Regions from separate parts of the Streptomyces sp. NPDC102441 genome, predicted to be linked through region 1. Evidence: riboswitches for the same ligand, from Rfam matches in the RefSeq annotation. Region 1 holds a riboswitch; each other region holds the start of a gene.
What was found. Region 1 has a riboswitch for cyclic di-AMP ahead of ACIREO_RS30205 (transglycosylase family protein). Riboswitches for the same ligand answer to the same signal wherever they lie in the genome.
Positions count from the first base shown of each region.

Region 2: it holds a riboswitch for cyclic di-AMP, as region 1 does, so the genes downstream of both, ACIREO_RS27500 (C40 family peptidase) here and ACIREO_RS30205 (transglycosylase family protein) in region 1, are expected to answer to the same signal.
Region 3: it holds a riboswitch for cyclic di-AMP, as region 1 does, so the genes downstream of both, ACIREO_RS08340 (peptidoglycan DD-metalloendopeptidase family protein) here and ACIREO_RS30205 (transglycosylase family protein) in region 1, are expected to answer to the same signal.
Region 4: it holds a riboswitch for cyclic di-AMP, as region 1 does, so the genes downstream of both, ACIREO_RS19930 (transglycosylase SLT domain-containing protein) here and ACIREO_RS30205 (transglycosylase family protein) in region 1, are expected to answer to the same signal.

Region 1 covers NZ_JBIWKH010000015.1:169,646-176,971, forward strand. Annotated here, with positions in the region: gene ACIREO_RS30175 (protein kinase) at 1-585, shown strand, start outside; gene ACIREO_RS30180 (SurA N-terminal domain-containing protein) at 756-1,412, shown strand; gene ACIREO_RS30185 (nucleoside triphosphate pyrophosphohydrolase) at 1,460-2,455, shown strand; gene ACIREO_RS30190 (cytochrome P450) at 2,568-3,803, opposite strand; partial or broken gene ACIREO_RS30195 (cytochrome P450) at 3,832-4,143, shown strand; gene ACIREO_RS30200 (transglycosylase family protein) at 4,249-5,241, shown strand; cyclic di-AMP (ydaO/yuaA leader) riboswitch at 5,530-5,701, shown strand; gene ACIREO_RS30205 (transglycosylase family protein) at 5,702-6,394, shown strand; gene eno (phosphopyruvate hydratase) at 6,646-7,326, shown strand, end outside.
Region 2 covers NZ_JBIWKH010000013.1:206,876-214,201, forward strand. Annotated here, with positions in the region: gene ACIREO_RS27490 (ATP-dependent Clp protease proteolytic subunit) at 1-592, shown strand, start outside; gene ACIREO_RS27495 (hypothetical protein) at 600-908, shown strand; cyclic di-AMP (ydaO/yuaA leader) riboswitch at 1,273-1,445, shown strand; gene ACIREO_RS27500 (C40 family peptidase) at 1,449-1,919, shown strand; gene ACIREO_RS27505 (LysE family translocator) at 1,938-2,579, opposite strand; gene ACIREO_RS27510 (LysR family transcriptional regulator) at 2,652-3,566, shown strand; gene ACIREO_RS27515 (ATP-binding protein) at 3,644-4,075, opposite strand; gene ACIREO_RS27520 (helix-turn-helix domain-containing protein) at 4,308-5,261, shown strand; gene ACIREO_RS27525 (DUF397 domain-containing protein) at 5,198-5,404, shown strand; gene ACIREO_RS27530 (8-amino-7-oxononanoate synthase) at 5,397-6,545, opposite strand; gene bioB (biotin synthase BioB) at 6,689-7,326, shown strand, end outside.
Region 3 covers NZ_JBIWKH010000003.1:459,808-467,133, forward strand. Annotated here, with positions in the region: gene ACIREO_RS08325 (STM4012 family radical SAM protein) at 1-889, shown strand, start outside; gene ACIREO_RS08330 (STM4011 family radical SAM protein) at 904-1,821, shown strand; gene ACIREO_RS08335 (SGNH/GDSL hydrolase family protein) at 1,856-2,683, opposite strand; gene ACIREO_RS08340 (peptidoglycan DD-metalloendopeptidase family protein) at 2,848-3,753, opposite strand; cyclic di-AMP (ydaO/yuaA leader) riboswitch at 3,758-3,916, opposite strand; gene ACIREO_RS08345 (tyrosine-protein phosphatase) at 4,331-5,155, shown strand; gene ACIREO_RS08350 (DUF6126 family protein) at 5,165-5,338, opposite strand; gene ACIREO_RS08355 (helix-turn-helix domain-containing protein) at 5,404-6,024, opposite strand; gene ACIREO_RS08360 (aspartate aminotransferase family protein) at 6,088-7,326, opposite strand, start outside.
Region 4 covers NZ_JBIWKH010000008.1:328,240-335,565, reverse strand. Annotated here, with positions in the region: partial or broken gene ACIREO_RS19940 (SIS domain-containing protein) at 1-424, shown strand, start outside; gene ACIREO_RS19935 (hypothetical protein) at 489-1,130, opposite strand; gene ACIREO_RS19930 (transglycosylase SLT domain-containing protein) at 1,388-2,257, opposite strand; cyclic di-AMP (ydaO/yuaA leader) riboswitch at 2,262-2,447, opposite strand; gene ACIREO_RS19925 (hypothetical protein) at 2,804-3,034, shown strand; gene ACIREO_RS19920 (molybdopterin-binding protein) at 3,057-3,452, shown strand; gene ACIREO_RS19915 (flavodoxin family protein) at 3,470-3,922, opposite strand; gene ACIREO_RS19910 (heavy metal translocating P-type ATPase) at 3,997-6,270, opposite strand; gene ACIREO_RS19905 (hypothetical protein) at 6,457-7,326, shown strand, end outside.

The DNA.
Region 1 (7,326 bases):
GGCCGGCCCGCCCGGCCGAACGTGGCGCAGGCCGTCGACGACGTGAAGCGGCTGCTCGGGGAGGGCCGCATCACCCAGGCCGTCGACATCCTCGGGGGGATCCTCCCTGCCGCCGCCCAGGAACACGGCGAACACTCACCGGTCGTGAGGATCCTGCGCAAGCAGTACGCGGCCACGCTGATGGACGACGGCCAGTACCGCCGCGCCCTCCCGGAGCTCCGCCGCCTCGCCGACGACCGCGTGGCGGAGGCGGGCCCCGCCGACCCCCAGGCCCTCCAGTTCCGTCACGACGCCGCGCAGTGCCTGGAGCAGCTCGGTGAGGCGGCCGCAGCGCTCACCGAGTACCGCGCCGTCCTCCCGTACTACGAGAACGGCTACGCGACGTCCTCCGGCCCCGGCCGCGCCTTTGACATCCGCCACCGGATCGGCCATCTCCTGCTCGGGATGGGCGACCACACGGCGGGCCGCGCCCAGTTGCAGACCCTGCTGTACGACACGGAGCGCGCCTACGGACCGCACCACCCGCTCCCCGTCGAGCTCCGCCGGCAACTGACCCACCACCAGGACGTACGCGGTTCGGTGTGAGGCACCGGACGGCCGGAACGGGCGGGCCGGAAGGGATTCCGTCCGCGACCCCACACTGACCGGTCCGGAAATCGTTGGTCGAAGCAGTGGCCCCAATCACGTCCACTGCCTAACATCGATCACCGCAAGGCTTTGTGCACTGATGCACAAACTCTCCCCGGGAGGCTCCTTTGCACCGCCGACGTCGCACCGCGCTCGCCCTTTCCGCCGCAACGCTCGTCGCGGCGCCGCTCCTGACCGCCTGTGGCAGCGAGGCCCATCCCGGTGCCGCGGCCGTGGTCGGCGGCGACCGCATCGACGTGGCCACGGTCCAGGCGCAGGCGGCCGACGTGCGCACCGCGCAGCAGGACTCCGAACGGTCCGAGGAACTGGTGGCGAAATCGGGCCAGCTGAACCGCGTCAAGCTGTCCGGCCTGATCTTCGGGCAGGTCCTGGACCGTGCCGCCGAGGACGCCGGCGTGAGCGTCAGCCGTAAGGAGATCCAGCAGATCCGCAGCGCCGCCGCCCAGCAGTCCGGCGGGGACCAGGGCGTGCGGACGCTGATGCTGGAGCAGCGCTGGGTGGCGCCCGGCCAGATCGAGGCGAGTCTGCGCCAGGAGGTCCAGCTCCAGAAGCTGGCGCAGGCGCTCGGCGCCGATCTGCAGGACCCCACCGGGGTGCAGCAGGTCGGCCAGAGCCTCACCGCGGCGTCGAAGGCGCTGCGCATCGACGTCAACCCGCGCTACGGCAGCTGGGACGACCAGAAGGTCCAGCTCAGCACCTACAAGGCCCCGTGGATCACCCAGGTCACCCCCGTCCAGGGGCAGGAGCCGGAGGCAGGCGCCTGACCTCGACCGGACAGAACACCTGGGGCACCCGGAGGTAGGTTCGGGGTGTGAACGCTGAAGACCCCGGCCGTATCGTCCTGCTCACCGCCAGCCACCGGGTCGCCCCCGGTCTGCTGTCCTGGCCCGCCTGGCAGACGCTGCGGGCCGCCGACCGGGTGCTGTGCGCCGAGTCCGGCCACCCGCAGCTGCCGTATCTGCGGGAGGCGGGGGTGGCCGTGGAGCACACCGCTCCCTCGGCCGAGGAGCTGGTGGACGACTGCGCGGGCGGCCGGACCGTGGTGGTGCTGGTGGGCGGCGAGGGCAATCAGCCGCTCACCGACGGCCTGGCCCGGCTCGGCGGTTCGGGCCGGGTGCAGATGCCGGACCTGGAGCTGCTGCCGGGTTCGTACGACCTGCCCGGCGCGCGGCTCCTCGATCTGGTCCAGGTCATGGACCGGATCCGGCTCGAATGCCCGTGGACCTCGCAGAAGACGCACGAGGGCCTCGCGAAGTACGCCATTGAGGAGGCGTACGAACTGGTCGAGGCCATCGAGGACGGCGACCGCGGGGAACTGCGCGAGGAGCTCGGCGACGTACTGCTCCAGGTCGTCTTCCACGCCCGTATCGCGCAGGAGGACCAGGAGGAGCCGTTCGGTATCGACGACGTCGCGGCCACGATCGTCGAGAAGCTGATCCACCGTCACCCGCACGTGTTCGGCGACGAGACCGCCGAGACCCCGGAGGACGTCCGCGCGCACTGGCTCCGTACGAAGGCGATCGAGAAGCAGCGCGAGTCGGTGACCGACGGGGTGCCGCTCGGCCAGCCCGGTCTGGCACTGGCCGCCAAGCTCGGCAGCAGGGCCCGTGCAGCGGGTCTCGACGCCGCGCTCCCCGAGGGCGACGGGGTCGGCTACCGGCTCCTCGCCCTCGCCGTACGGGCCGAACAGGACGGCGCCGACCCGGAAGCCGCCCTGCGGGCCGCCGCCCGCGCCTACCGGGACGCGATCCGGGCGGCGGAGGGGCTCGGGAGCCCCGAGGCCGCTCCGGACAGCGCCGAGGAGTGAACGACAGCCCCGGCACGGCCCCCGCGCCCGACACGGCGCCCGGACTCTTCACCTGGGAGTTCGCCACGGACCTGATACGGGACGGGCCCTCGCGGGCCTGGCCTCCGGGCCGTCACCGGGGCGTGAACTCCACCGGCAGCGTGCGCAGGCCGCGCATGATGAGGCCACCCCTCCACCGCAGGTCGTCAGCGGGCACGGCAAGCTGAAGATCCGGCAGACGACGGAACAGGGTCGCCAGCGCGGTGCGGCCCTCCAGCCGGGCGAGCGGGGCGCCCAGGCAGTAGTGGATGCCGTGCCCGTACCCGAGGTGTTGGTTGTCGCGGCGGGAGAGGTCGAGGGTGTCCGGCTCCTCGAAGCGTGCCGGATCACGGTCAGCCGCAGCGAGTACGACCAACACCGGATCGCCCTCGCGGATCTGCTGCCCGCCGATTTCGAGCGCCTCGGTGGCGTAGCGCCAGGTGGCCATTTCCACCGGGCCGTCGAAGCGCAGCAGCTCCTCGATGCCGGTATCCAGGAGGGCGTCGTCACCCCGGTCGACAGCATCCTGGAAGACGGAGCGCTGCGCGGGGTTGTGAAAGAACGCGTGGGCGCTGTTTCCGATCAAGTTGATGGTGGTTTCGAAACCCGCGAAGAGGATGACGAAGCACATGGCGGCGGCCTCGTTCTCGGTGAGGTGCTCGCCATGGTCGCTTGCCCGGATCAGGTCGGAGATCAGGTCGTCGCCGGGTTTCTCCCTCTTGCGTTGGATCAGTTCGGCGAGATAGTTGCGAATCTTCTTCACCGACCGGGCCACTCCGCCGCGAGGGCCGCCACCGTGCCGGATCATCATCCCTGCCCAGTCCCGGAAGTCGTCCTGGTCCTCGCTCGGGACTCCGAGCAGGTCGCAGATCGCATAGATGGGCAGCGGGAAGGCGAAGTCGTGGATGAGGTCCGCGTTCCCCCGGTCGGCGAAGCCGTCGATGAGGCGGTCCGTCAGCTCCTGCACTCGCGGTGCGAACTCGGCAACGCGGCGCGGGGTGAACGCCTTGGACACGAGCCTGCGCAGCCGGGTGTGATCGGGCGGGTCGATGTTCAGCAGGTGCGTCATGAGGTTGGCGCTGCGCTCCCCGGGGATGCCGGTTCTGCTCTTCCCGTGCGCGTCTTCGGCGTGGTGCGCCGGGTTCTTCGACAGGCGGCTGTCGGCGAGGGTCTGCCGGGCATCCGTGTAGCGGGTCACCAGCCAGGCCTCGACACCGCTGGGCAGGGTGGTGCGGTGCACGGGGCTGTGCTCGCGGAGCGAGGCGTACGCGCGATACGGGTCGGTGGCGAACTCCCAGGTGAAGAGTTCCGGCGACGGGGTGTGGTTCACCTGACGACGGTATCCGGCGGCCGCGGAGCTCCTGCGCTGCGCCTACCGGGACCCGGAGCGATTCCAGGACGGGGACACCCTGGACCTCGCGCGGAGTGACAATCAGCACCTCGGATACGGGCACGGGATCCACTACCGCCCGGGGGCTCCGCCGGACCGGCCGGAGGGGAAGGTGGCGCCGGCGACCCTGCTGAGGCGCCTTCCCGACCTGCGGCTTGCTGTGGAACCTGCCGATTTGCGCCGGCGCGGCGGACTCATCATGCGTGGACTACGCACACTGCCCGTCGAGTTCGGCCCCGGGGATCCGGCCGAGAAAGGTGACAGCCTGTCAACTCTGTGACTTTCACGTGATCTCCGCTGCATCGACTTGTGACACACGTTCGAGTACGGCTAGGTTCACCGTTCGACTCACCCGTCACATGTCAGTCACACGGAAGGCAATCCCATGGGCTCCGCGACCGGCAGACACCGTCGCCCTCGCCAGGCACCCGCCATCGTCGTCGCCGCAGGCGTCACCGGATCGGCCATTGCCATCCCGCTGCTCAGTGCCGGGGGCGCTCAGGCCGCTGACGCGTCGACCTGGGACCGGGTCGCCGAATGCGAGAGCGGCGGCATGTGGAGTGCCGACCTCGGCAACGGCCACTACGGCGGCCTGCAGCTCTCCGAGGACACCTGGTCGGCCTACGGCGGCACGGCGTACGCGCCCCGTGCCGACCTCGCCAGCCGCTCGCAGCAGATCGAGGTCGCGGAGAAGATCCTGGACGACAAGGGCCCCCAGGCGTGGGCCAGCTGCTCGGTGATCTCCGGGCTCGCCCTGGACGAGGGGCTGCCCGGCGTCGACCCGGGCGGCGAGCCGTCGGCGGAGCCCTCGGAAAGCGCGACCCCGTCCGAGACCCCCTCGCCGGAGGCGTCGGACGCGGCGGACACGGCTGAGGGCAAGGACGGCTCGGAGGATGGCTCGGAGGACGGCTCCGACGGCTCCGACGACTCCGACGCGAAGGGCGAGGCCGGCAAGGACGGCGCGGCGGACGAGGGCGACGAGACCGGCACGTCGCCGTCCGCCACTCCGTCCCCCGAGGCCTCCGAGACCTCCGGTGTCCCGGAGGAGGACGGCACGACGGCCGGCAAGCACCGCGGCACGCCGGCCCCCGAGGCGACCACCGGGCCGAATCAGGGCGACGGGCGCGACTCCGGCCGGCACGCCTCGCGCGGCGAATCCGAGGCGCGGCAGGGCGCGGAGGGGACGTACACCGTCCGCGAGGGCGACAACCTCTGGGCGATCGCCGACGCGCAGGGGCTCGTCGGTGGCTGGACCGGCCTCTACGAGGCCAACAAGGGCGAGCTGGGCTCCGACCCGGATCTGATCCTTCCCGGCCAGGTCCTCGACCTCAGGTCGGACGCGAAGGGCGCCAAGGCGGAGACCGCCGGCACCAACTGATCAAAGCGGGAAAACACCCCGAAAACGGGGGCAGTTCAGAGGCCTATGTCCACTTATGCGTAAGTGAGACATGGGTCTCTTTGCTTCAACTGGTGCGCCCGGTGCGCCCGGTCCGTCCATATTGGCTCCGACCTGCGAAAACGACCCTCCACATCGGGCCGTTACGGGCTGATTGGTCGTTATGTCCATCTTTGAATGTGGGGGTTGCGTGTGTTTACGGTCGGAGCCGCTCGCACCGCGGGCACCTTCGACCGTCACGCCGAATCCTGCCGTCGGCCGAAGGGAACGACGCGTAAAGCGCCGTAGGCAGGAGCGGGGGACCCAGGTAAGCGCCGGACCCGGCCGTCGGAAGACGGGTCGAGGTACGGCTAGGGGTGAAGTCGTCCGAGAGTGAGGGCGGCCGGGCAACTCACAGGCCCGAACCCGACAGCTCACCTCGTAGGCGTCGGTGAGGAGAACCATGCTGCTTTCCAGCAAGGGCAAGCACCGTCGCCCGTCCAAGGCCGCCCGTGTCGCCACCCTGGCCGGTGTCACCGGTGCCGCCGTCGTCGTACCGCTGATGGGCGCCACGGGCGCCTCCGCCGCCTCCGTCGACACCTGGGACGCCGTCGCCCAGTGCGAGTCGGGCGGCAACTGGTCCATCAACACCGGCAACGGCTACTACGGCGGGCTGCAGTTCTCGGCGTCCAGCTGGGCTGCCGCCGGCGGTACGCAGTACGCCTCCCGCGCGGACCTGGCCAGCAAGGACCAGCAGATAGCCGCCGCCGAGAAGCTCCTCGACCTGCAGGGCCCGGGCGCCTGGGCCTGCGCCGGTGCCGGCGGGCTGTCGAACGACGGTGTGGACCCGGGTGTCGACACCGGCTCGGAGAAGAACGGCGACACGGCCCCGCAGGCCACGCCGGAGCGCAAGGCCGAGCAGCCCACCACGCGCAGCGAGAAGCGCACGGCCCCCGAGAAGACCGTCACCACCCCGACCGGCAAGAAGGTCGAGAAGGGTGACGGCGAGTACAAGGTGAAGGCCGGGGACACCCTCAGCAAGATCGCTGACACGAAGAAGGTCAAGGGCGGCTGGGAGAAGCTGTTCAAGCTGAACGGCGACATCGTCGACGAAGCCGACCTGATCTTCCCGGGTCAGCAGCTCCACCTGAAGTAGTCGTAAAGCACCGGGGTCCTCCTCCTGCCCCGGAGGCTCCGGCCCGGCGCGCCGACCCCCCGTGCGCCGGGCCGGAGTCGTGTCCGGCCCCGGCGGGTGCAGAGATTTGCCCGTAATGCGGGCTCTTGGGTCCTTTTTCGTCCCGGGAGGCGGGCGGACGGCCGACGGAGCGTGCCGAGCCGGTTAGGCTCGTGGCGCAAGGCCACAGTGACCCTGCACAACCAGTGTCAGATCCCAGAAGGAGATGCCTCGTGCCGTCCATCGACGTCGTCGTAGCCAGGGAAATCCTCGACTCCCGGGGTAACCCCACGGTCGAGGTCGAGGTTGGCCTCGACGACGGCAGCACGGGACGTGCTGCTGTTCCGTCCGGCGCCTCCACCGGCGCGTTCGAGGCCATTGAGCTTCGCGACGGCGACCCCAACCGTTACATGGGCAAGGGCGTCGAGAAGGCCGTCCTCGCCGTGATCGAGCAGATCGGCCCGGAGCTCGTCGGTTACGACGCCACCGAGCAGCGCCTCATCGACCAGGCGATGTTCGACCTGGACGCGACCGAGAACAAGGGCTCCCTCGGCGCCAACGCCATCCTCGGTGTCTCGCTGGCCGTGGCGCACGCCGCGTCCGAGGCGTCCGACCTCCCGCTGTTCCGCTACCTCGGCGGTCCGAACGCGCACCTGCTGCCCGTGCCGATGATGAACATCGTGAACGGCGGCTCGCACGCCGACTCCAACGTGGACATCCAGGAGTTCATGATCGCGCCGATCGGCGCCGAGTCCTTCTCCGAGGCCGTTCGCTGGGGCTCGGAGGTCTACCACACGCTGAAGAAGGTCCTGAAGGAAAAGGGCCTGTCCACCGGTCTCGGTGACGAGGGCGGCTTCGCCCCCGACCTCGAGTCCAACCGTGCCGCCCTCGACCTCATCATCGAGGCCATCGAG
Region 2 (7,326 bases), on a different contig from region 1:
GCGCACCGCCTACGGGTCCCAGAGCATGGATCCGTACTCGAAGCTGCTCTCCGAGCGGATCGTCTTTCTCGGCACGCCCGTCGACGACACCGCGGCGACCGACCTGATCGCGCAGTTCATGTACCTGGAGCACGCGGACCCCGACCGACCCCTGTCCCTGTACATCAACTCGCCCGGTGGCACCTTCAACGCCATGACGGCGATCTACGACACCATGCACTACCTCGCCTGCGAGGTGGAGACCTTCTGCCTGGGCCAGGCGGGTGCCGGCGCCGCGGTGCTGCTCGCGGCCGGCGCACCCGGACGCCGACATGCACTGCCGGGCGCCCGGGTAGTCATTCAGCAACCCTCCCTGGACGAGCCGGTGCAGGGTCAGCCCTCCGATCTCGAGATCCAGGCCCGTGAGTTGATGCGGGAGCGCGAGACGCTCACGGCCATGCTGGCCCGGCACACCGGGCGTTCCACACAGGAGATCAGCGCCGCCCTCGAACGGGACACCATCCTCGACGCCCCGGCCGCCCTGGCGTTCGGACTGGTGGACCACGTCATGGAGAACCGCACGCCGTCCCAGCCGCCGCGTCCCTCGAGGTGAACACCCGATGCTCTCACCCCAGTTCCCGCCGCTTCCCGCCCTGACCCGCGCCGAGTCCGAGTTCATCGACTGCTACCTGGAGGTGCTGGACCAGATCGGCCGCATCAACCCCGCCCGTGGCAGCGACACGTACGGAGCGCTCCGCGCGGCACAGGCCCTCGCGTCCCGGGCCACCGCCCTTCGCGACGCCCTCGTGCTGATGCACGAGCGGGGTGAGTCGCAGATCCACGCGCACACCCTGGCCAGGGCACTGCGGCTACTGGACGGCGAGCGTCGCGCCGGACGGGTCGCCGTCCCTCCCGGGTCATCGAGTTGAGCGCTTCGCCGCCCGACTCGACCACAGGACCGGCTTTTCGGTGCGTCTTTTCGACACGCCCGGCCGGCCGATGAGTTTCCCTCGCTCGATCGGCGTAGACGCTCCCCCGCCCGAGGGACGGCCCAACTTGCGCGACAAGCGCGGACACTGAGCGACATCCATCGTTCCGCCCCTGGTGCGCGGCTGGTCCCGCACAGCCGTCGCGGCTCCGGACCGGCCGCGTCCACCCGATCGGATCAGTCGTGACGACTCTCACATATCACCACTTTCACAAGGAAATCCGGCGGCGCGTGAGTAAAGATCCCTGGGACGACAAGCCCCCGCCACCGCGGCGGGGCGGTCCGGGCGGACGCCGAGTCCTGCCGCCGTCCGGATGCCTGGTCGACAGAAGTGGATCGGCAGGAGTGGAGGACCCGAGCGCAACGGGCCGACCGGAGATCCGGACGGCCCTCGGGGTGAAGCCGCTTCGCGCGGCCGGGCAACTTCGCCAGCCCGAACCCGACAGGTCATCCTTCACAGGCGGCTGACGAAGGGTTGCGCATGACTGCGCAGGTTCATGTCCCGTCTCTGTTCGCCCGGGCCGGTACGGCCTCGGTTCTGACATTTGCCGTAGGCACCACCATGATGGCTCCCGGTTTCGTGAACGACGCCGAGGCAGCCGCCCACTCCACGCAGGCGCTCAAGATCGCTGCCTCGAAGAAGGGCGCGCCCTACAGATGGGGCGCCACGGGCCCCCATCGGTTCGACTGCTCCGGGCTCACGCTCTACTCGTTCAAGAAAGCGGGCAAGAAACTACCCCGCACGGCTCAACAGCAGTACAACAAGACCCGCCATATCTCCAGGTCGCAGCGGAAACGCGGCGACCTGGTCTTTTTCCACGCCGGCCGCAGTGTGTACCACGTCGGTATCTACGCCGGCAGCGGGAAGATCTGGCACTCGCCGAAGACCGGTGCCGTGGTGCGGCTGGAGAAGATCTGGTCCGGAAGCGCCTGGTACGGGAGGGTCCGCTGACACTCCTCCCCTCGCGGTTCAGTGCAGCAGGGGGCCCGCCACCAGCACGAGTCCCAGCGCGGTGAGCGCCGTGCCGCTGCCACCCTCGATCACACGGGTGGCACGCGGCCGGCGCAGCCACCGCCCCATACGGTCCACCAGCAGGGCGACGGCCGGGAACCAGACGAGCGCGAGGACGACGACCACCGAGGCCAGCAGCAGCGTCCTGGGCAGGGGCGGACTGCCCTCGGGAACGAACTGGGGCAACAGACTGAGGAAGAGCACCGGGGCCTTCGGATTGAGGGCGTTGGTCAGGAAGCCCTGGCGCAGAGACCTCCCCGGTCCCGGCGCCCTGTCCTCGTCCTCTTCGGTATCGGCCCCGGCCCAAGCCGTGCCCCGTCGCCGCATCGCGTACAGGCCGCTCAGCCCGAGGTAGAGCACGTACGCGCCACCGAGCAGTTGAACGGTGCGGAACAGTGCGGGCACCGTCACGAGCACGGCGGCGAGCCCGGCGGCGGCCAGCGCGGTGTGCACCACGAGCCCTCCGGCCACCCCCACCGCGGTGGCGAGCCCGGACCGCCGGGATGCGAGCGCGTTACGGACGACCACGGTGAAGTCGGCGCCGGGAAGCGCCACCATTCCCGCGGCCACGGCGACGAAGGCGAGCAGTTGTGCGTCCATGGGTCCACCCTGACCGACCGGGGCCCTTAGCATGTACTTGCAATCTTCTGGGTCTGCCAAAAGGAACGCTTAATGTTCGACCCGACACGGCTGGCCGCGCTGGTGGCGGTGTCCGAGGCCGGATCCATCACACGCGCCGCGGCGCGGCTGGGTTACACCGCGCCCGCGCTCTCGCAGCAGCTGGCCAAGCTGGAGAGGGAAGCCGGAACCGCCCTCCTGGTCCGCCACCACCGCGGGGCACGGCTGACCGCCGCCGGTGAGCTGCTGGCGGGGCGGGCCAGACGCGTGCTGGACGAGATGGACCGGGCACGGCACGAGCTGTCCGGGCTCGCGGGGCTGTCGGGCGGGCGGCTACGGGTGGGCACGTTCGTGACGGCGGGGATCCACCTGCTGCCGCCGGTGCTCACCGCCTTCCGGCGTGCCCACCCCGACGTGGAGCTGGCCGTCACGGACTACGAGCCGCCCGCCGGGGTCGCCGCCGTGGCGGCGGGCGATGTGGACCTGGCGCTGACCCACGCGTACGAGCCTGCGACCGCCGACCCCCTGCCGGCGGGGGTGTCCGCCGAGCCGCTGCTCGTCGAGGAACTGGTGCTGGTCACCGCACTCGGCCAGATGCTGGCCGAGGGCAGCGGCCCGCTGCCTGTGGCCGAGCTCGCGGGCCGCCCGCTGATCAGCAGCGCGCCCGGTCACCCTCCTCGGCGCGGAGTGGAGCGTGCGCTGGCCGAAGCGGGCGCCACCCCCGCGGTGGTGTGCGAGTCTCCCGGTTACGCACTGGTCTGCGCCCTGGTCAGCGCGGGCATCGGCGTCGCCGTGGTTCCGGAGATGGTGGCCGCGATGTCCCCGGCGCCGCTCGCCGTCCGGCGCCTGGAACCCGCGGCCTTCCGGCGGACGATCTCCGTGGCGCACCGAGGAGACAGAAACACCGCTGCGGCGACGACGCTGATGGCACTGCTGCGCAGCGGCTTCGGCCGGGCCTCGGCCGTCTGAGGGCGGCCCTGCCCCTCGCGGGCGGCCATGTTCTGCGCGGGCGGCCATGTTCTGCGCGGGCGGCCCGCCCGACGGTGTCAGGCCTGCGCGGGAACCGGCCAGGGAAGAGCGATCGACACGGTCTTGCCCCCGTCCGGGGTGGGGCTGACGCTGAGCCGGCCGCCGTGCTCCTTCGTCAGGGCCCGGATGATCACCATGCCGCGGCCGTTGTCCTGGCGGACCGCGGCGGGCAGCCGCTGGGGCCAGCGGGGATGACTGTCCGTCACGCCGAGATAGAACTCCACGTCCCGGTCGAGACGGAGGTCCACGGTGAAGGTGGGTGACTGCCCGAAGGTGTGCTGCACGGCGTTGGTGGCGAGTTCCGAGACGATCAGCCGGATGGTGTCGGCGGTGTCCCCGTCCTCGGCGAGGCCCCATTCGGCGAGCACCCCGGCCACATATCTCCGGGCCGTGGAGACCGAGGCCGGATCGCTCGGCAGAGTGACGGTTGCTTCCTGATGGTCTGCCATGGCGACGCCGTCCCTTTCCTGCCCCGACCGCCCCGTGGCCGGCCTGGATTGTGCTTCGCGCCAGACTGCCACCGATGGCACCCCGGATGACGGCGATCCACCAGGATGTGCATATATCTGTCGCTCATTACGGTGAACTCTGCGCCCTGAGCCGTGCACGGGCGTAACACTGGCCCCTTTCCGAGCCGGACCCGCCCGGGGCGGCTCTCCGTACGAACGGGAGGAGGCCGCGATGCGCAACGGACCTGCGGTACGCCGTCGCAAGCTCGGCGAGGAACTGCGCAGCCTGCGTCACACCTCGGGACTCACGAGCCGGGACGCCGCCGGGATGCTGGGCTGGCACCAGTCGAAGGTGAGCCGGATCGAGACGGGGGCCAGCGGGGTGACACCCCGTGACGTGACTCGGCTCCTGGATGCCTACGGCGTGGACGACCGGCAGTTACGTTCCCTGCTCCAGACGCTCGCCGGGTCGGCCGGCGGAGGCGGGAGCGGCTGGTGGCATGCCTATCGCGGACTCATTCCGCCCCAGTACCGCGACTTCATCAGCCTGGAGTCCCAGGCCGACGCCGCACGCACGCTCGAGACCTCGGTGGTCCCGGGCCTGCTGCAGACCGCCGACTACGCGCGAGCGGTGACCCGGTCCTCGCTGGACGGGCTGCCGCCCGCACAGCTCGACTCCCTGGTGGAGGTCAGACTCGCCCGCCAGAGCGTTCTCCACGCGCCCCGGCCGCTGCGGCTCAGCGCCGTACTCGACGAGGCCGTACTGCGGCGTGGGGTCGGTGGCACCCAGGTCATGGAGGCGCAGCTGCGCCATCTGGCGCAGGCCGCACAACTGCCGCACGTGACGCTCCAGTTACTGCCGTTCGAGGCCGGGAGCTATATCGGCCTCACCGGACCTTTCGTTATCTTCTCCTTTCCGAACACTTCTGATCTGGATGTGGTCGTTCTTGACCACTTGACGAGTAGTCTCTATCTGGAGCGGAGAGAAGACCTTGAGGCGTACAGCTCGGCCTTCCGCACGATGCAGGCTCACGCGCTGTCGCCGGAGCGTTCGCTGGACCTGATCGCCGCACTAGGCCGCGGCGATCAGGCGGAACCTTCAGACTGCCCGAGGGGGGCACGATGTCCGACCGTTTCGCACAGCCCGCACCCAGGTGGCGGCGCAGCAGCCGCAGCACCGGAATGAACAACTGCGTGGAGACCGCGCCGCTCGGCGGTGGCCGGCTCGCGGTACGGGACTCCAAGAACACCGGCCTGCCGCCGCTCCGCTTCTCGGTGACGGCGTGGACGTCCTTCGTCGCCGGTCTGCACGGCGCCCCGGTCAGCTGACGGCCGGCGGCGCCGTCGTGAGGACCGTGCTCACGGCGGTCGTGATCTGATCCTGCGTCAGGTCGGCCCGGGCGGTCAGCCGCAGCCGGGAGATCCCGTCAGGCACCGACGGCGGCCGGAAACAGCCCACCGCGAGCCCCGCCGAGCGGCAGTCGGCGGCCCAGCGCACCGCCGACTCCGCCGAGGGCGCGCGCACCGACACCACGGCGGCGTCGGGGCGCACCGCGGTCAGTCCGGCCGCTGTGAGCCGGCCGTGCAGTTCGAAGGCGACCGCCCCGGCCCTCGCCGCGCGCGCGGGTTCGCGGCGCAGCAGGCGCAGAGCGCCCAGTGCCGCGCCGACGGCCGCCGGAGCGAGACCCGTGTCGAAGATGAACGTACGGGCCGTGTTGACCAGATGGTGGATGACCCGGGCGGGGCCGAGTACCGCTCCGCCCTGGCTGCCGAGCGACTTGGAGAGGGTGAGCGTGGCCACGACCCCCTCGCCACCCGCCAAGCCGGCGGCCGCGAGCGCGCCGCGCCCGCCCTCGCCCAGGACCCCCAGTCCGTGCGCGTCGTCCACGAGGAGGGCCGCGCCCGCGTCGCGGCAGACGTCGGCCAGTCCGGCCAGCGGGGCCGCGTCCCCGTCCACCGAGAACACGGAGTCGGTCACGGCCAGAGCGCGTCCGTCGTGCGTGCGGAGCGCCTTCCGCACTGCCTCGGGGTCCGCGTGCGGCACGACGGCGGTGGCGCCCCGGGCGAGCCGGCAGCCGTCGACGATCGAGGCGTGGTTACCCGCGTCGGACACGATCAGCGAGTCGTGTCCGGAGAGCGCCGTGAGGGCGGCGAGGTTGGCCGCGTAACCGGACGAGAAGACCAGGGCGGCTTCGAACCCGCAGAAGTCGGCGAGCTCGCGCTCGAGTTCGGCGTGCAGTGCGGTGGAACCGGTGACGAGCCGCGAGCCGGTGGCCCCCGCGCCCCATGTCCGTGCCGCCTCGGCGGCGGCCGAGGTGACCTCCGGGTTCCGGCTCAGACCCAGGTAGTCGTTGCTCGCCAGGTCCAGCAGCTCCGTCCCGGCGTGCCGGGGGCGCAGCGTCCGGACGAGTCCGGCGTCGGCACGGCGCCGGGCCTCGTCGTCGATCCAGTCGAACGGGGCATAGGACATGAGCGGGTCCCTTTTGTAGGCAGCTCACAGACCCTAACCGGGTGCGCAACAGGCCAGGGTGTGGCAATACACACAGCATCGACCGGCTCTACTGTCCGGTTCCTCCTTGGCCGAAGGCGGTGCCGTACGTAAGGATCGACGCCATGGACCTGCTGAATACGCTGGTGGACAAGGGGCTGCGGCGCGAACTGCCGACCCGCGACGAAGCGCTCGCCGTACTGGCGACCTCCGACGACGAACTGCTCGACGTGGTGGCCGCGGCCGGAAAGGTACGCCGTCAGTGGTTCGGGCGGCGGGTGAAGCTCAACTATCTGGTGAACCTGAAGTCCGGGCTCTGCCCCGAGGACTGCTCGTACTGTTCGCAGCGGCTCGGATCCACGGCGGGGATCCTCAAGTACACCTGGCTGAAGCCGGACGAGGCGTCGAAGGCCGCCGCCGCCGGGGTGGCCGGCGGCGCGAAGCGCGTCTGCCTGGTGGCGAGCGGCCGGGGGCCGACGGACCGGGATGTCGACCGGGTGTCGCAGACCATCGAGGCGATCAAGGGGCAGCACGAGGACGTCGAGGTGTGCGCGTGCCTCGGCCTGCTCTCACAGGGCCAGGCCGACCGGCTGAGGTCGGCGGGCGCCGACGCGTACAACCACAACCTCAACACCTCGGAGGGGACGTACGGGGAGATCACGACCACCCACACCTATGCCGACCGGGTGGACACCGTCCAGCAGGCCCAGGCCGCCGGGCTCTCGGCGTGCTCGGGGCTGATCGCGGGGATGGGTGAGACCGA
Region 3 (7,326 bases), on a different contig from region 1:
CGACCGGGGCACCACCCGGATCAGCATCGGTGTGCAGAGCTTCGTGGACGCCGAGGCACGGGCCGCGGTCCGCCCGCAGCACCGCGGCGAGGTGGAGACGGCTCTCGGCAGGATCCGCGACGCCCGCATCCCGGTCCTCAACATCGATCTGATCTACGGCATCGAGGGTCAGACCGAGGCGAGCTGGCGCACCTCGCTGGACGCCGCCCTGGCCTGGCGCCCGGAGGAGCTCTACCTCTACCCGCTGTATGTGCGCCCGCTGACCGGTCTCGGGCGGCTGGGCGCCGGGGCGGAGGTACCGGAAGGGCCGGACACCGCATGGGACGAACAGCGGCTGCGGCTGTACCGCGCGGGCCGCGACCATCTGCTGGCCCATGGCTACGAGCAGGTGTCGATGCGGATGTTCCGTCGCACGGACGCGCCGCACGCGGGCCCCGACGACTACGCCTGCCAGACCGACGGCATGATCGGGCTCGGCTGCGGGGCCCGCTCGTACACCTCCTCCCTGCACTACTCCTTCGACTACGCGGTGGAGATGCGGGAGATCCGGGGAATCATCGACGGATTCACCACCACCCGGGACTTCTCCCGGGCGGAGGTCGGCCGGTACGTCGACGACGGCGAGGCGCGCCGGCGCCACCTCCTCCAGTCGCTCCTCCAGGCCGAGGGAATGCGGTCCGCCGGGTACCGCGAGCGCTTCGGCACCGATCCGTTCGAGGACTTCCGAGCTGAGCTGGAGCTCTTCTCCGCGCGCGGCTGGCTGGACGCGTCGGCCGGGCCCGCACTGCTGCGTCTCTCCCCCGAGGGCCTGGCCCATTCCGACGCTCTGGGCCCGGAGCTGTTCTCCCCCGCGGTGCGGGCGGCGATGGCCGCGTACGAGGCGAAGTGAACGGGCCGGCGAGCATGGACCTGACGGTCCTCTACCGGGGCCCACTGGCCTCGTGCGACTACGACTGCCCCTACTGCCCGTTCGCCAAGCGACGGGACAGCGGGGAGCAGCTCCGGACCGACCGCGCGGCCCTGGAGCGGTTCACCGCGTGGGCCGCCGCGCAGACCGGTGACCGGTTGTCGGTGCTGTTCACCCCGTGGGGCGAGGGCCTGGTGCGGTCCTGGTACCGGAAGGCGATCGTCGAGCTGTCGCGGCTGGAACACGTCGGCCGGGTCGCCATCCAGACCAACCTCAGCGGCCGTACCGGCTGGCTGGCCGGGGCGGATCGCGACAAGGTCGCCCTGTGGTGCACGTACCACCCGGGCCAGACACCGTACGAGCGGTTCCTCGGCCGGTGCCGTGAGCTGACCGCCCTGGGGGTGCGGTACAGCGTCGGGGTGGTCGGTCTCGACGAGCATCTGGAGGAGGCCCGCCGGCTGCGGTCCGCGCTGCCGCCCGAGGTGTATCTCTGGGTCAACGCGGCTGAGGGGCACACCTACACGGACGAGCAGGCGGACCGCTGGACGGCTCTGGACCCGCTGTTCCCTTACAGCAGGAACCCGCACCGTTCGGCCGGACTGCCCTGCCGGACGGGCGAGTCGGTCATCTCGGTGGACGGTGACGGGACGGTGCGCCGCTGTCACTTCGTCCGCGCCGAGCTGGGCAATCTCTACGACGGCAGCTATCGCGACTCGCTCGGCCCACGCGGCTGTCCGCTCGATGTGTGCGACTGCCACATCGGCTATGTGCACCTGGAGTCACTGCCGTTGTACGACGTCTTCGCGGGTGGCGTGCTGGAGCGGATACCCGCCCGTCCGATGCGGGTGCCCGTATCGGACGGGGTCGTGTCCCCGGGTCCGGCCCGGCGTCCGCTTCCCTTCGTCAGCCGCTGACGAGAGGTCAGCCGCTGACGAAAGGCCGGCGGGGTCAGAGCGGCAGCAGATCGGGGCGCTTGGCCTCGACGTGGTCCCCGGAGGACTCCCCGCGCAGCCGGCGGCCGATCCACGGGACGAGATACTCACGCGCCCACTGGATGTCGTCGCGCCGTACCTCGAGCGTCCCGCGCTGTGCCTGCGGGGGCCACACCTGGTCGGGGTCGGTCGGCACATCGAGGCCCAGGACCTGGGCGGCGCGCAGCGCGACCCGGGTGTGGCCTTCCGCCGAGAGGTGCAGCCGGTCGTTGTCCCAGGCCCGCCTGTCCTGCACGGACCGCAGGGACCACAGGTCCAGCACCGGGCAGTCGTAGCGGTCGGCGATGGACCGGACGTGTGCGGTGAACATGGCGATCTTGCCCCGCAGGTGCTTGAGCACGGGGATGCCACGGGTGTCGAAGCCGGTGGTGACCATGACGGTGCCGACCGACTGTGCCAGCTCGGCGACCGCACGCTCGAAGCGTTCTGCCACGTCGTCCGGGTCGGAACCGGGACGGAGTATGTCGTTGCCGCCGGCGCAGAAGCTCACCAGATCAGGTGCCAGCTGCTTGGCGCGGGGGACCTGTTCCTCGACTATCTGGTCGAGGAGGCGTCCGCGTACGGCGAGATTGGCGTAACGGAAATTCCCGTGCGGGTCGTCCGCGGGGCCGACCACCGCATCGGGGACCGGGAGCTGGTCCGCGAGGAGGACGGCGAACCGGTCCGCCCAGCCGACGAGCGTCCCGCCGGGGCCGGGGTCGCCGACGCCCTCGGTGAAGCTGTCGCCAATCGCTGCGTACGACCCGATGATGCCTCGTTGTTTGTTTCTCGAATCGTCTGCCACAAGGGTTTATCTTGCACCTTCGATTGTGACCTACGCGACCGTAATAAGGGGTTGACGGGTGGTGAGAAAGACCACCCGGTCAGTTTTTGGTAAAGCCGGAATAAGGAGAGGGGCGGTGCACAGTCGCGCACCGCCCCTCTCCCCCGCCCTCAGGCGGGGTTGTCTCAGATGGAGACGCCGTGCGACCGCAGGTAGGCGATCGGGTCGACGTCCGAGCCGTAGCTCGGGCCGGTCCGGACCTCGAAGTGGAGGTGCGGGCCGGTGGAGTTGCCGGTGGTGCCGGAGAGGCCGATCTGCTGGCCGCCGGTGACGGTCTGGCCGGCCGAGACCTCGAGCGAGGACAGGTGCGCGTACTGGGAGTACATGCCGTCGCTGTGCTGGATGACGACCTCGTTGCCGTACGAGCCGCTCCAGCCGGCGGAGACCACGGTGCCCGGGCCGATGGACCGGACGCTGGTGCCGGAGGCCGCCTGGAAGTCGGAGCCGGTGTGATAGCCGCTGGACCAGCTGGCGCCCGAGGCGCGGTACTGCGTGGTGACGTCGGGGCTCTCGACCGGGGTGGCCCAGCCCGAGCTGTCGCTCTCCGACGCACCGGAGTCGGCGGTCTTCGCGGCGGTCTCCTCGGCCGGAGCAGCCGTCTTCTCGGCCGGGGCGGCCTTCTTCGCCGCCGACGGGGCGGACTTGGAGGGGGCGGACTCGGCGGAGCCGGACGCCTTGGCGCCGAGGGTCAGCTTCATGCCCGGGACGATCAGGCTCGGGTTCTCGCCGACGACGTCACGGTTGTCCTGGTACAGCTTCTGCCAGCCGCCCTTGACCTTCTTGTCCGCCGCGATCTTCGCCAGGTAGTCGCCGGAGACCACCGAGTAGGTCTTCGGGGCGCTCTTCGCCGCCGAGGCGGGGGCGCTGTGCGGGGCGGCGGACTCGGCTGCGGGCGCGGCCTGCTCTGCCGCGTGGGCGCCGGTGGCGCCGATCAGCGGGAGGGCGAGAACGGCGCCACCGGTCCCTGCGGCAAGGACGCCTCGGGAGATCGGGCCGGTCTTCGTACGACGGTGCTTGCCTTTTGTGGGCATGAGGATTTCCTCTCCGGCGCCTGCGAGGTGAGCTGTCGGGTTCGGGCTGGAGATGCCCGGCCGCGTGGTGCGCGACTTAACCCCGAGCCGTACCGGATCCCTCCGGCCGGCGGCCTACCTGGTTCCCCCGCTCCTGCCACACGTGAGTCGGTGCGGATTCCGGGCAGCGGCAGGATTAGGCGTTCCGTCCGGATTGACCGTGACCGTAAGCGAGCCGGGATGCCGCGAACAAGCGGCTGATTCCGAAGCGGAATCAGCGCTTCATTTACGCGCGGAATTCCCGTCACACTCCGTGGATTACGGATCTTGGCTTTCCGCACGGCGTCCGGAATACCCCTTGGCATCTTCACCACGCACCGTCACGGATATGATCCCGCTCACTCACCTGCCCCCATCTCCCGTACAAGCAGGGCATGTTTCATCAAATACACCAATACGGACATCGCGGAACCGTCGCTCCATCCAAGAAATCGGGACCACGACGACCGAGACGGTTGGCCGATGCAGCCATGTCGTATCGTCGCGGGCGTGCCCCCGTCGGCGAGCGGCGCCGACGCCCGACACTCCAGGAGCCCTTGTGACGCAGCTGCCAGAGGTCCCGCCGGTCGGCCCTGAGCCGACGGACGTCGAACTGACCGGTGTCCGCAACTTCCGCGACGTCGGCGGGCTTCCGACCATCGACGGACGCGCCGTGCGGTACGGGCGCCTCTACCGCAGCGGCCACCTCGCCCACGCCACCGAGGCCGACGCCGCCTTCCTCTCCGGGCTCGGCCTGCACACGGTCTTCGACTTCCGTAACGCGGCCGACCACAAGCTCGACGGTCTCGACGTGGAGCTGCCCGGCGTCCGGAATGTCAGCATTCCTCTCTCCGACCCGGCGGACGGCGCGGAGTTCTGGCGGCTGGTGCGCGACGGGAACATCCAGCAGCTGCGCTCGATCCTGGCAGACGGCAAGGGCACGGCGAGGATGGTCGCCTCGTACCGCTCGATCATCAAGGACCGCACCGCCGAACACAGCCGTGTGCTCCACGCGCTGGCCGAGGACAGCGTGCCGGCGTTGATGCACTGCGCGGCGGGCAAGGACCGGGCCGGCCTCTCGGTCGCGGTCTCACTGCTCGCGGTCGGCGTCGAGAAGGAGGCGATCGAGGCCGACTACCTCAAGTCGAACGACGCGCACCGCCGCTACAAGGTGCGACGCAGCGACTCCTCGCCGGTCGGGATGTCCGACGAGGTGATGGGGCTGCTCAATCCGCTCTTCGGCGCCCGAGCCGAGTACCTGGCTGCGGCCTTCGACACCATCGACGAGGTCTGGGGCGGCACGGACCGCTATCTCCTCGAAGGGCTGAAGATCAGCGACGAGACCCGCGCGAGGCTGCGCGAGCGCCTCGTCGAGGACGCGTGACGCCGGGGATCAGCCCTTGCCCGCCACGGTGAAGAGCAGGAAGAGGAACCCCGCGACGACGTGTCCGGCCACCAGATAGGCGAAGAGCCGGATCACGACGCCACGGGGCATCCGCCGCTCCTGCGTGTCCTTGCTCTTCGGCCTGCGCGGGGTGAGCGGATCGTAGTACTCCGAATCGGACATGCCAGTCCTCTCTTCCGGCCGCTCGGGCCGGGGTGGCAAGGGTGCGCGCGGTGGGGTGTGCGTGATCAGAGCCTGTGGATCCCGCTGCCCGGACACAGCTCGGCGGCCGGGCTCTGCAGCAGGGTGTGGACGAAGAGCAGGCGCGCTCCACCGGTGTCGAGCGCCGCGATGCGGTGCGGGGTGAGCGAGTCGAAGTGCGCACTGTCACCCGGGTCCAGGTCGTGCACGGTCTCACCGAGCACGACCCGCAGCCGGCCGTCGAGGACGTACAGCCACTCCTCTCCGGGGTGGACACGCACGAGGTCGCCCTCGGTGCCGTACGGGACGCGGACGTGCAGCGCCTGCATGGCGCGGCCCGCTCCGCCCGCCTGCCGGTAGAGCCAGCCGCCCCCTCCGCTGCCGCCCGGTGTGCCCTCGATCGGGCCGCCGCGGACGATCGCGTCACGTTCGGGCGGCAGCTCGCCCAGGAGCTCGGAGACGGTCGTACCGTAGACACGGGCGAGGCCGAGCAGCATCGGCAGCGAGGGCTGCCTGCGGCCCGTTTCGAGCCGGGAGAGGTGGGCCGGCGAGAGCCCCGCCCGGCCGGCCGCGCTCTCGAGGGTGAGGCCGCGGTTACGCCGAAGGTCACGCAGGCGTGGCGCGATCCCCGGGAGCTCCTCGGCCACCCCTCCGTCAGGAGGATTCATACCCCCATTGGGCCAGGGCCTTTCCTCTGAGGCAAATAATTTGCCTCAGAGGCAAAAACCTTTTCAGCGGTTGGCGACGGCCTGCTTCACCAGCGTCCTGCCGAAGTCCCACATCAGCCCGCCCCCGCTGTGCGCGTCGTCCATGACGGCGGTGAAGGCGGTGACGAAGCGGTCGACCTCGGGCTCCCCGATGACCAGCGGCGGAATCAGCTTGATCACCTCCAGGTGATCGCCGGAGACCTGGGTGAGGATGCGGTGCTTCTGCAGCAGCGGAACGACCACCATCTGCGCGAAGAGCCCCTTGCGGGCGGCCTGCAGCATCGTCCAGCGGCTGCGGAGCTTGAGGGAGGACGGCCGGCCGAACTCGATCCCGATCATCAGGCCCCGGCCGCGCACCTCGTGCAGCAGCTCGTAGCGGCCGACGAGCGCGGCGAGCCGCTCGCGCAGCAGATCACCGGTGCGACGCGCGTTCGCGACGGTCTCCTCCTGCTCCATCACCGCGAGGACGGCGAGCCCGGCCGCCATGGCCTGGGCGTTGGAGCCGAAGCTCGCGGAGTGGACGAGGACCCGGTCCATCGACGAGTAGACGCGCTTGAAGATCCAGTCCTTGCCGAGCGTCGCCCCGACCGGCACGTACCCGCCGGAGAGTGCCTTGGCGACGCAGAGCAGATCGGGTTCGACACCCTCCTCGTGCTGGTACGCGTAGAAGTCCCCGGTCCTGCCGAGACCGGTCTGCACCTCGTCGGCGATGAGCACGGCCTTGTGCCGGTGGAGCAGATCCTGTGCCTCCCGCAGGAAGCCGGGCGGTGGGGCGTGGACGCCCTTGCCCTGGATCGGCTCCACGACCAGCCCGGCCACATCACCGCGCTTCAGCTCGCGCCGCAGCGCGTCGAGGTCGCCGAGCGCGATGGCCGTGTCGGGCAGCAGGGGCGCGAACCCGTCGCGGAAGCCCTTCTCACCGTTGACGGAGAGCGAGCCGGTCGTCAGTCCGTGGAACGCGTGGTCGCAGTAGAGGATCCGCGGCTTGCCGGTGGCGTAGCGGGCGAACTTCAGCGCGGTCTCGACCGCCTCCGTGCCGCTGTTGCCGAAGAACACCCGGTCGAGGTGCGGGCTGTGCGCCAGCAGCTTCTCGGCCAGCAGCCCGGGCAGCGGCTGGCAGTCGAAGCGTGTGAGGTCGGCGAGCGAGGCGTCCAGGACGTCGTGGAGCGCCTTGCGTACGACGGGGTGGTGCCGGCCAAGACCCATCACGCCGAAGCCGGCGAGCATGTCGAGGTAGTCGTTGCCGTCCTCGTCCCAGAAGTG
Region 4 (7,326 bases), on a different contig from region 1:
GACGTCGTACGGGACGCGGAGACCGCGCTGGCGGAGCCGCTGCCCGAAGGGCTCGTCGGCTGCACCCGGTTCAGCTTCCTGGGGCGCGGGTGGACGGTCGGGCCGGCCAACGAGGCGGCACTCAAGATGAAGGAGGCGTCCCTGTCCTGGACGGAGTCGTATCCGGCCATGGAATACCGCCACGGCCCCATCAGTATCGCCTCGGCCGGAACGGCGACCTGGATGTTCGGCTCCGCCCCGGAAGGGCTGCGGGAACAGGTGCTGGCGACCGGGGCGCGCTGGGTGGAGCGGACTGGACCCGCCGGCCGACCTGGTCCGGGTCCAGCGGCTGGCGATCGCCCGCGCGGTGGCCCGTGACCTCGACCCCGACCTGCCGCGCCATCTGACCCGGTCGGTCGTGCTCGGCACGGCCGCAGGAGCCTGAAGCGTCACGGCATACCGCGCACCGGGCCGAGGACCGGCCCGGTGCGCAGCGGTGACCTTGGAGGTCAGGCCTCTTCGAAGTAGGCGTCCAGCGCCTCGTCGAGCTCCGCCGTCCATGTCTTCAGGTCGCTCCGGGCCCCGGCCTCGACCTCGGCGTTGAACCACCGGCGGCTCGACAGATGGACCGTCACGGTGAACCTGCGTCCGAAGCGCCCGGTCTTGGTCTCGACGGCGCCGATCTCGGTCCAGTCGAACTCCGCCTCCTGGTCGTCGAGCCGGAAGCGGACGCCATCGGCGTCCACCCTGATGGATCCACGCCGGTCGCTGACCTCGAAGACGGGGCCGCTCTCGCCATCGGCGTCCCCGGGCACGGCATCGGCCTCCTCGGCCTCCGGGGCGTCCCCGTCCGCCGGGGCCGCGTCGTCCTGCCCGGCGGCATCGTCGGCTTCGGCTGCCGCCCCGTCGTCTTCGGCCGCCGCATCGCCGGCCGCCGCGGATTCGTCCACGACCGCCTCCGTGTCGGCCGCGTCCACGGCCCCGGCCTCCTGGGTCTCCCGGGCCTCTCCGGGCTCCTGGGGAGCCGCCTTCTCCGCTTCCTCCTCCGCCTCCGTCCGCGCGGGGACAGGGGCCGTCAGGCCGGGGATGTACGCCGGGTCTGTCCCCGCGGCGAACTCGGGCTTGTTGTTCGAATCTATGCGCTGCTCCACGGCGGGCAGTATGGACGACGAACCTGTACGAGACCAGTCACCGGGACTTCTCCCGGCCTGTCGGCGGCCGTGACGCCGCCGAGCGGGGCCTCCGGACGCGTGCCGCCGTGCCGTGCCGTGCCGTGCCGTGCCGTGCCGTGCCGTGCCGTGCCGGAAAACGGACGACGGGTGGTGCGGGTTCCGCCGAACCCGCACCACCCGTCACTTCTGTCCGTCTGTCACACGCCCGTGCGTCAGCGGTTCCGCCTCGGCAAGGCTCAGTAGGCCCCGAAGACGTTGTCGATGGAGCCGTACTTGTCCGCCGCGTAGTTGCACGCGGCCGTGATGTTGGCGACCGGGTCGTAGCTGTCGGTCGATGTGCCGTCCACGTGGTAGGCCTGGAAGGTCGGGTCGATGACCTGCAGCAGACCCTTGGACGGGACGCCGTTGATCGCGTTGATGTCCCAGTCGTTGATGGCCTGGGGGTTGCCCGCGGACTCGCGGATGATGTTGCGGTGGATGCCCTCGTAGCTGCCGGGGATGCCGTGCTCGGCCATGACGGCGAGCGACTCCTTGATCCAGCCGTCGAGGTCGTTCGTGTACGAGACCGACTCGGCGGCAGGAGCGGCCTCGGCGGCGGGCGCACCCTCTGCGGCGATGGAGGTGCTCGTGCGCTCCGAACGGTCGGCGCGGTCACCGCTCTTCTCGGCACGGTCGGACGAAGCGGAGGCCTTGTCCGCCGACTTGCTCTCGGCCTTGTCCGCCGACTTGTTCTCGGCCTTGCCACCAATGGTCAGCTTCAGGCCGGGGTGAATCAGGTCGGGGTTTCCGCCGACAACCTTCTGGTTGCCCTCGTACAGGGCCTTCCAGCCACCGTTCACGGAATGCTCGCGTGCGATCTTCGCGAGTGTGTCACCCAAGATCACGGAATAGGTGGCGGACTCGGACTTCTGCGCGGCAATTCCCTTGCCGGTCGCGGCAGTCGACGTCGCGGCCTTTTCGACGGCGGCCGGCTGGGCCGGGGCCGCGAAGGCGCTCGTCGCGCCGATCACGGGGAGGGCCAGAGCGGCTCCGCCCGTGGTCACGGCGATGATGCCGCGAGTCAGTGAACTGGTCCTGGAACGACGGTGCTTACCGTTTTCGGGCATGCTGAATTCCTCTCCGTCGCCTGCGAAGTGAGCTGTCGGGTTCGAGCTGGAGATGCCCGGCCGCATACGAATGCGACTTCACCCCGAGCCGCTCCGGAAACCGGGTCGGCGCTTACTTGGGTCCCCCGCTCCTGCCGTACGAGAAGTGGTCGGGTAACCGGGCGGCGGCAGGATTCGGCGTTCCGCCCGGAGTGATGGTGACCGTAGGCGAGAAATAGGGAAAGGAACAAGCCTGGCGCGATGATCACAATTCATTCGCAAGATCAATTCTCGTGAATTCATGTAATCCACCGCACATCACGTCACCCATTTCTCTTGGCACAGAAGGGAACCGACTGCCGCGTCCCCGCGTCCGCAAGGCATAAGGTGACCCTGGTCACGGAGTCCGATTCGGGCGATTTGCGCCTGAGCGAAGCCCCCAGGTCACACGAAATGGCCTTTTATGGATTACGGGATTAATTTCAAAAAATATCTCAAAACGGGCATACGGCTCACAGCCGATACCCAGGGGCATACCGGGAGTGTCCGCGTGGAACCGATCCGTCCATGACTCGAAGTCCTCGCACCCCGGCCCCCCGGATCACCGTCCTGCCCGTCCAGCCCGGGGACCCGCCCTTCCGCATCGTGGAGATCGACGGAGAGGTGATCGGAAGCGCGACCGGCATGACGGATGTGCTGATCGCCGCCGCCGCGGCCGACATTCCGGTCCATGACCTCGAGGACCCGGCCACCGTCCGCTGGGTGGGTGGCGGCAAGCTCAGCTGGAAGCCGCACTGAGCGGTTACGTACTGTGTGGCAGATGCAGACCTACACCATCGGGCAGGCGGCCCGTCTCCTCGGCGTGAGCCCCGACACCGCACGCCGCTGGGCGGACGCCGGCCGGGTCGCCACCCATCGCGACGGGAGCGGGCGCCGCCTCATCGACGGCCGTGATCTGGCCGCGTTCTCGATCGAGGTCGGCCAGGCTTCCCCCGTCGACGAGGAGGCCCCCTACACCTCGGCGCGTAACGCCTTTCCCGGCATCGTCACCGCGGTGAAGCTCGGTGACGTGGCGGCCCAGGTCGAGATCCAGGCGGGCCCGCACCGGCTCGTCTCACTGCTGACCCGGGAAGCCGTGGAGGAGCTGGGGCTGGAGGTCGGCATGCAGGCCACGGCCCGCGTGAAGTCGACCAGCGTGCACATCGACCGCATCTGACACGGCGACTGGGCCTGTCAGTCCATCAGTCCGGCGGCGACGGTGGCCCCCAGTTCCCAGCACGCCTCGGTGTCGGCCTTGCCCGGCTCACCGGTGACGGTCACGGCGTCGGCCGTACGACGCCATCCGAGGCCCGTCGTGATCGTCTCGATGCCCCGCACCGCGCCGGTGACGTCGTTGCCGCCGTGCACGTAGTAGCCGAAGGGCCGGCCCTTCGTCCCGTCCAGGCACGGGTAGTAGACCTGGTCGAAGAAGTGCTTCAGGGCCCCGGACATGTACCCGAGGTTCGCCGGGGTGCCGAGGAGATAGCCGTCGGCCGCGAGCACATCGGACGCCGTGGCGGAGAGCGCCGCCCGCCGCACGACCCGGACGCCTTCGATGTCTTGAGCCGTCGCACCGGAGACCACCGCTTCGAACAGTGCCTGGCAGTTGGGCGAGGGCGTGTGATGCACGATCAGCAGAGTGGCCACGCCCCAGAACCTACCCGCTCACCGAACCCCGCGCCCTGCCCCGGAGCGCGGAGCCGTGGGGCGCGGACACCGCCTCAGCCGGCGGCCCGGAAGCCACGCAGGCGGAGACTGTTACCGACGACGAAGACCGACGAGAACGCCATGGCCGCGCCGGCGATCATGGGGTTGAGCAGGCCGGCCGCCGCGAGCGGGAGGGCCGCCACGTTGTAGGCGAAGGCCCAGAACAGATTCGATCGGATCGTGCCCAGCGTCCTGCGGGAGAGCCGGATCGCGTCGGCGGCCACCCGCAGGTCCCCGCGTACGAGAGTCAGGTCGCCCGCCTCGATGGCGGCGTCCGTACCCGTCCCCATGGACAGGCCCAGGTCCGCCTGGGCGAGCGCGGCCGCGTCGTTGACCCCGTCGCCGACCATGGCGACGGTACGTCCCTCCGCCTGGAGCCTCCTGACGACCTCGGCCTTGTCCTGCGGCATCACCTCGGCGATGACCTCGTCGATACCGACCTCGGCCGCGACGGAAGCGGCGACAGCCTTGTTGTCGCCGGTCAGCAGAACGGGTGTCAGTCCGAGGGAACGCAGTCGCCTGACAGCTTCGGCGCTGGTGTCCTTGACCGCGTCGGCGACCTCCAGAACCGCACGGGCCTCGCCGTCCCAGGCCACCGCGATCACGGTCCGCCCGTCCTTCTCGGCAAGGTTCTTCGCGTTCCTGAGCTCTTCCGGAAGCTCGATGGACCAGTCGGCCAGCAGCTTCTCCCGGCCGACTAGGACCGCGTGGCCCTCGACGACGCCCTGGACACCGAGGCCGGGGACGTTGACGAAGTCCTCGGGGGTCGGCAGCGCGCCCACCGCCGCGGCCGCGCCGTCGGCCACGGCGCGGGCGATCGGGTGCTCGGAGGAGTGCTCCAGTGAGCCCGCGAGGCGCAGCGCCTCGGCCTCGTCCGTGGACCCGGCCGTGTGGACCTTCAGCAGCGTCATGCGGCCGGTGGTGACGGTGCCCGTCTTGTCGAGGAGGATCGTGTCGGCCCTGCGGGTGTTCTCCAGGACCTCCGGCCCCTTGATCAGGATGCCGAGCTGGGCCCCGCGTCCGGTGCCGACCAGCAGGGCGGTGGGCGTCGCGAGGCCCAGGGCGCAGGGGCAGGCGATGATCAGTACGGCGACGGCCGCGGTGAAGGCCGCGGTCAGTCCTGCGCCCGAGCCGAGCCAGAAGCCGAGTGTCGCGAGCGCCAGCCCGATGACGACCGGCACGAAGACCGCGGAGATCCTGTCTGCCAGGCGCTGGGCGGCGGCCTTGCCGCTCTGGGCCTCTTCCACGAGCGTGGCCATCCGGGCCAGCTGGGTGTCCGCGCCGACCCTGGTGGCCTCGACGACCAGGCGGCCGCCGGCGTTGAGGGTCGCCCCCGTGACGGAGTCACCGGCGGAGACCTCGACGGGCACGGACTCGCCCGTGAGCATCGAGACGTCGACGGCGGAGGAGCCCTCGACCACGGTTCCGTCCGTGGCGATCTTCTCGCCGGGCCGGACCAGGAAGCGGTCCCCCACGTGCAGGCCGGCCGTGGGCAGGGTGATCTCACGGCCGTCACGCAGCACGGTGACTTCCTTGGCGCCCATCTCCATGAGTGCCTTGAGGGCGGCGCCGGCCTTGCGCTTCGAGCGGGCCTCGAAATACCGGCCGGCCAGGATGAAGGCCGTGACCCCGGCGGCGGCCTCCAGATAGATGTTTCCGGCTCCGTCGCTGCGGCTGATCGTGAACTCGAAGGGATGCGTCATGCCCGGCATCCCGGCCGTCCCGAAGAAGAGCGCCCACAGCGACCACAGGAAGGCGGCCGACGTACCGACCGAGATCAGGGTGTCCATGGTGGCCGCGCCGTGTCTGGCGTTGGTCCAGGCGGCGCGGTGGAAGGGCCAGGCCGCGTACGTGACGACCGGGGCGGCCAGCGTGAGGGAGAGCCACTGCCAGTACTCGAACTGGAGGGCGGGGATCATCGCCATCGCGATGACCGGCGCCGCGAGCAGGGCCGCCGTGACGAGTCGCCGGCGCAAGGACCGCAGCTCACCGTCGGCACGCTCGTCCTCGCCCCGGCCGCCCGCGGGTGCTCCGGTGTCACCGGGCTCGGGGCGGGGCGGAGCGGGGGGCTGGGCGGTGTAGCCGGTGGCCTCGACCGTGGCGATCAGGTCGTCGACCGAGATGTCCTCGGCGAAGTCGACCCTGGCCTTCTCCGTCGCGTAGTTGACGGTGGCCTCGACCCCCGTCATACGGTTGAGCTTCTTCTCGATCCGCGCCGCACACGAGGCGCAGGTCATGCCGCCGATGGTGAGCTCGACCCGGGCGGCTCCGGGAGTGGCTGAAGTCATTTCCTGCTCCTCGTCCGAACGGAACCCAGTATACCCCTCATGGGTATCTCGTCCGTTGTCAGGTATACCCCCCACCCGTACCCCTGGCAAGTTCCGGCGGCACTGCTTGCGCATACCCCCCAAGGGTATAAGTTGGAGATATTGGGCCGTCGCGAGCCCTCCACGCGGAAACAATCAGGAGCATCCATGAACCCCGCCGCGAAGATCACCGCGTTCACCGCCGCACTCGCGGCCTCCTTCGGCGCGGCCTACGGCGTCGGAGCAGTCGCCGGTCCCGGAGCCGGCACCTCCGATCCCTCCCGCCATACGGAGAGCGCCCCGCCGCATGCCGCCGACGGCCGCACCGACTCTCCGGCCGGCGGCCTCCAGATCTCCGAGGCCGGCTACACGCTCGACCTCAGGACCCCGCGGGTGAAGGCGGAGCAGAGGAGCGAGCTGCGCTTCGCCATCCTCGACCGGTCGGGCCGGCAGGTCACCGCCTTCCAGCGCGAGCACGACAAGGAACTGCATCTGATCCTCGCCTCACACGACCTGGCCACCTACCGCCACCTGCATCCCACCCGGGCGGCCGACGGCACGTGGAGCACCTCGGTCGAACTGCCCGCAGCGGGCGACTACCGGGTCTTCGCGGATTTCACCCCCGCCGGCAGGAACACCGCGAACCTGACCCTGGGCGCGGATCTCGCCGTGTCCGGGCCGTACAAGGCGGCGGAGCTTCCGAAGCCCGCCCTGTCCGCCACGGTCGACGGATACACGGTCTCCCTCAACGGCGCCCTGCGCACCGGCACGCCGGAGCGCCTCGTGTTCACCGTACGGAAGGACGGCCGGCCCGTCACCGGCCTGCAGCCCCATCTGGGCGCGTACGGACATCTCGTCGCCCTGCGCGCCGGTGACCTCGCCTATCTCCACGTCCACCCCGACGGGGAGCCCGGCGACGGCTCCACGAAGCCCGGGCCTGAGGTCTCGTTCACGGCGACGGCGCCCAGCTCCGCCACCTACCGGCTGTTCCTGGACTTCAAGCACAACGGCACCGTGCGGACGGCCGCCTTCACCGTC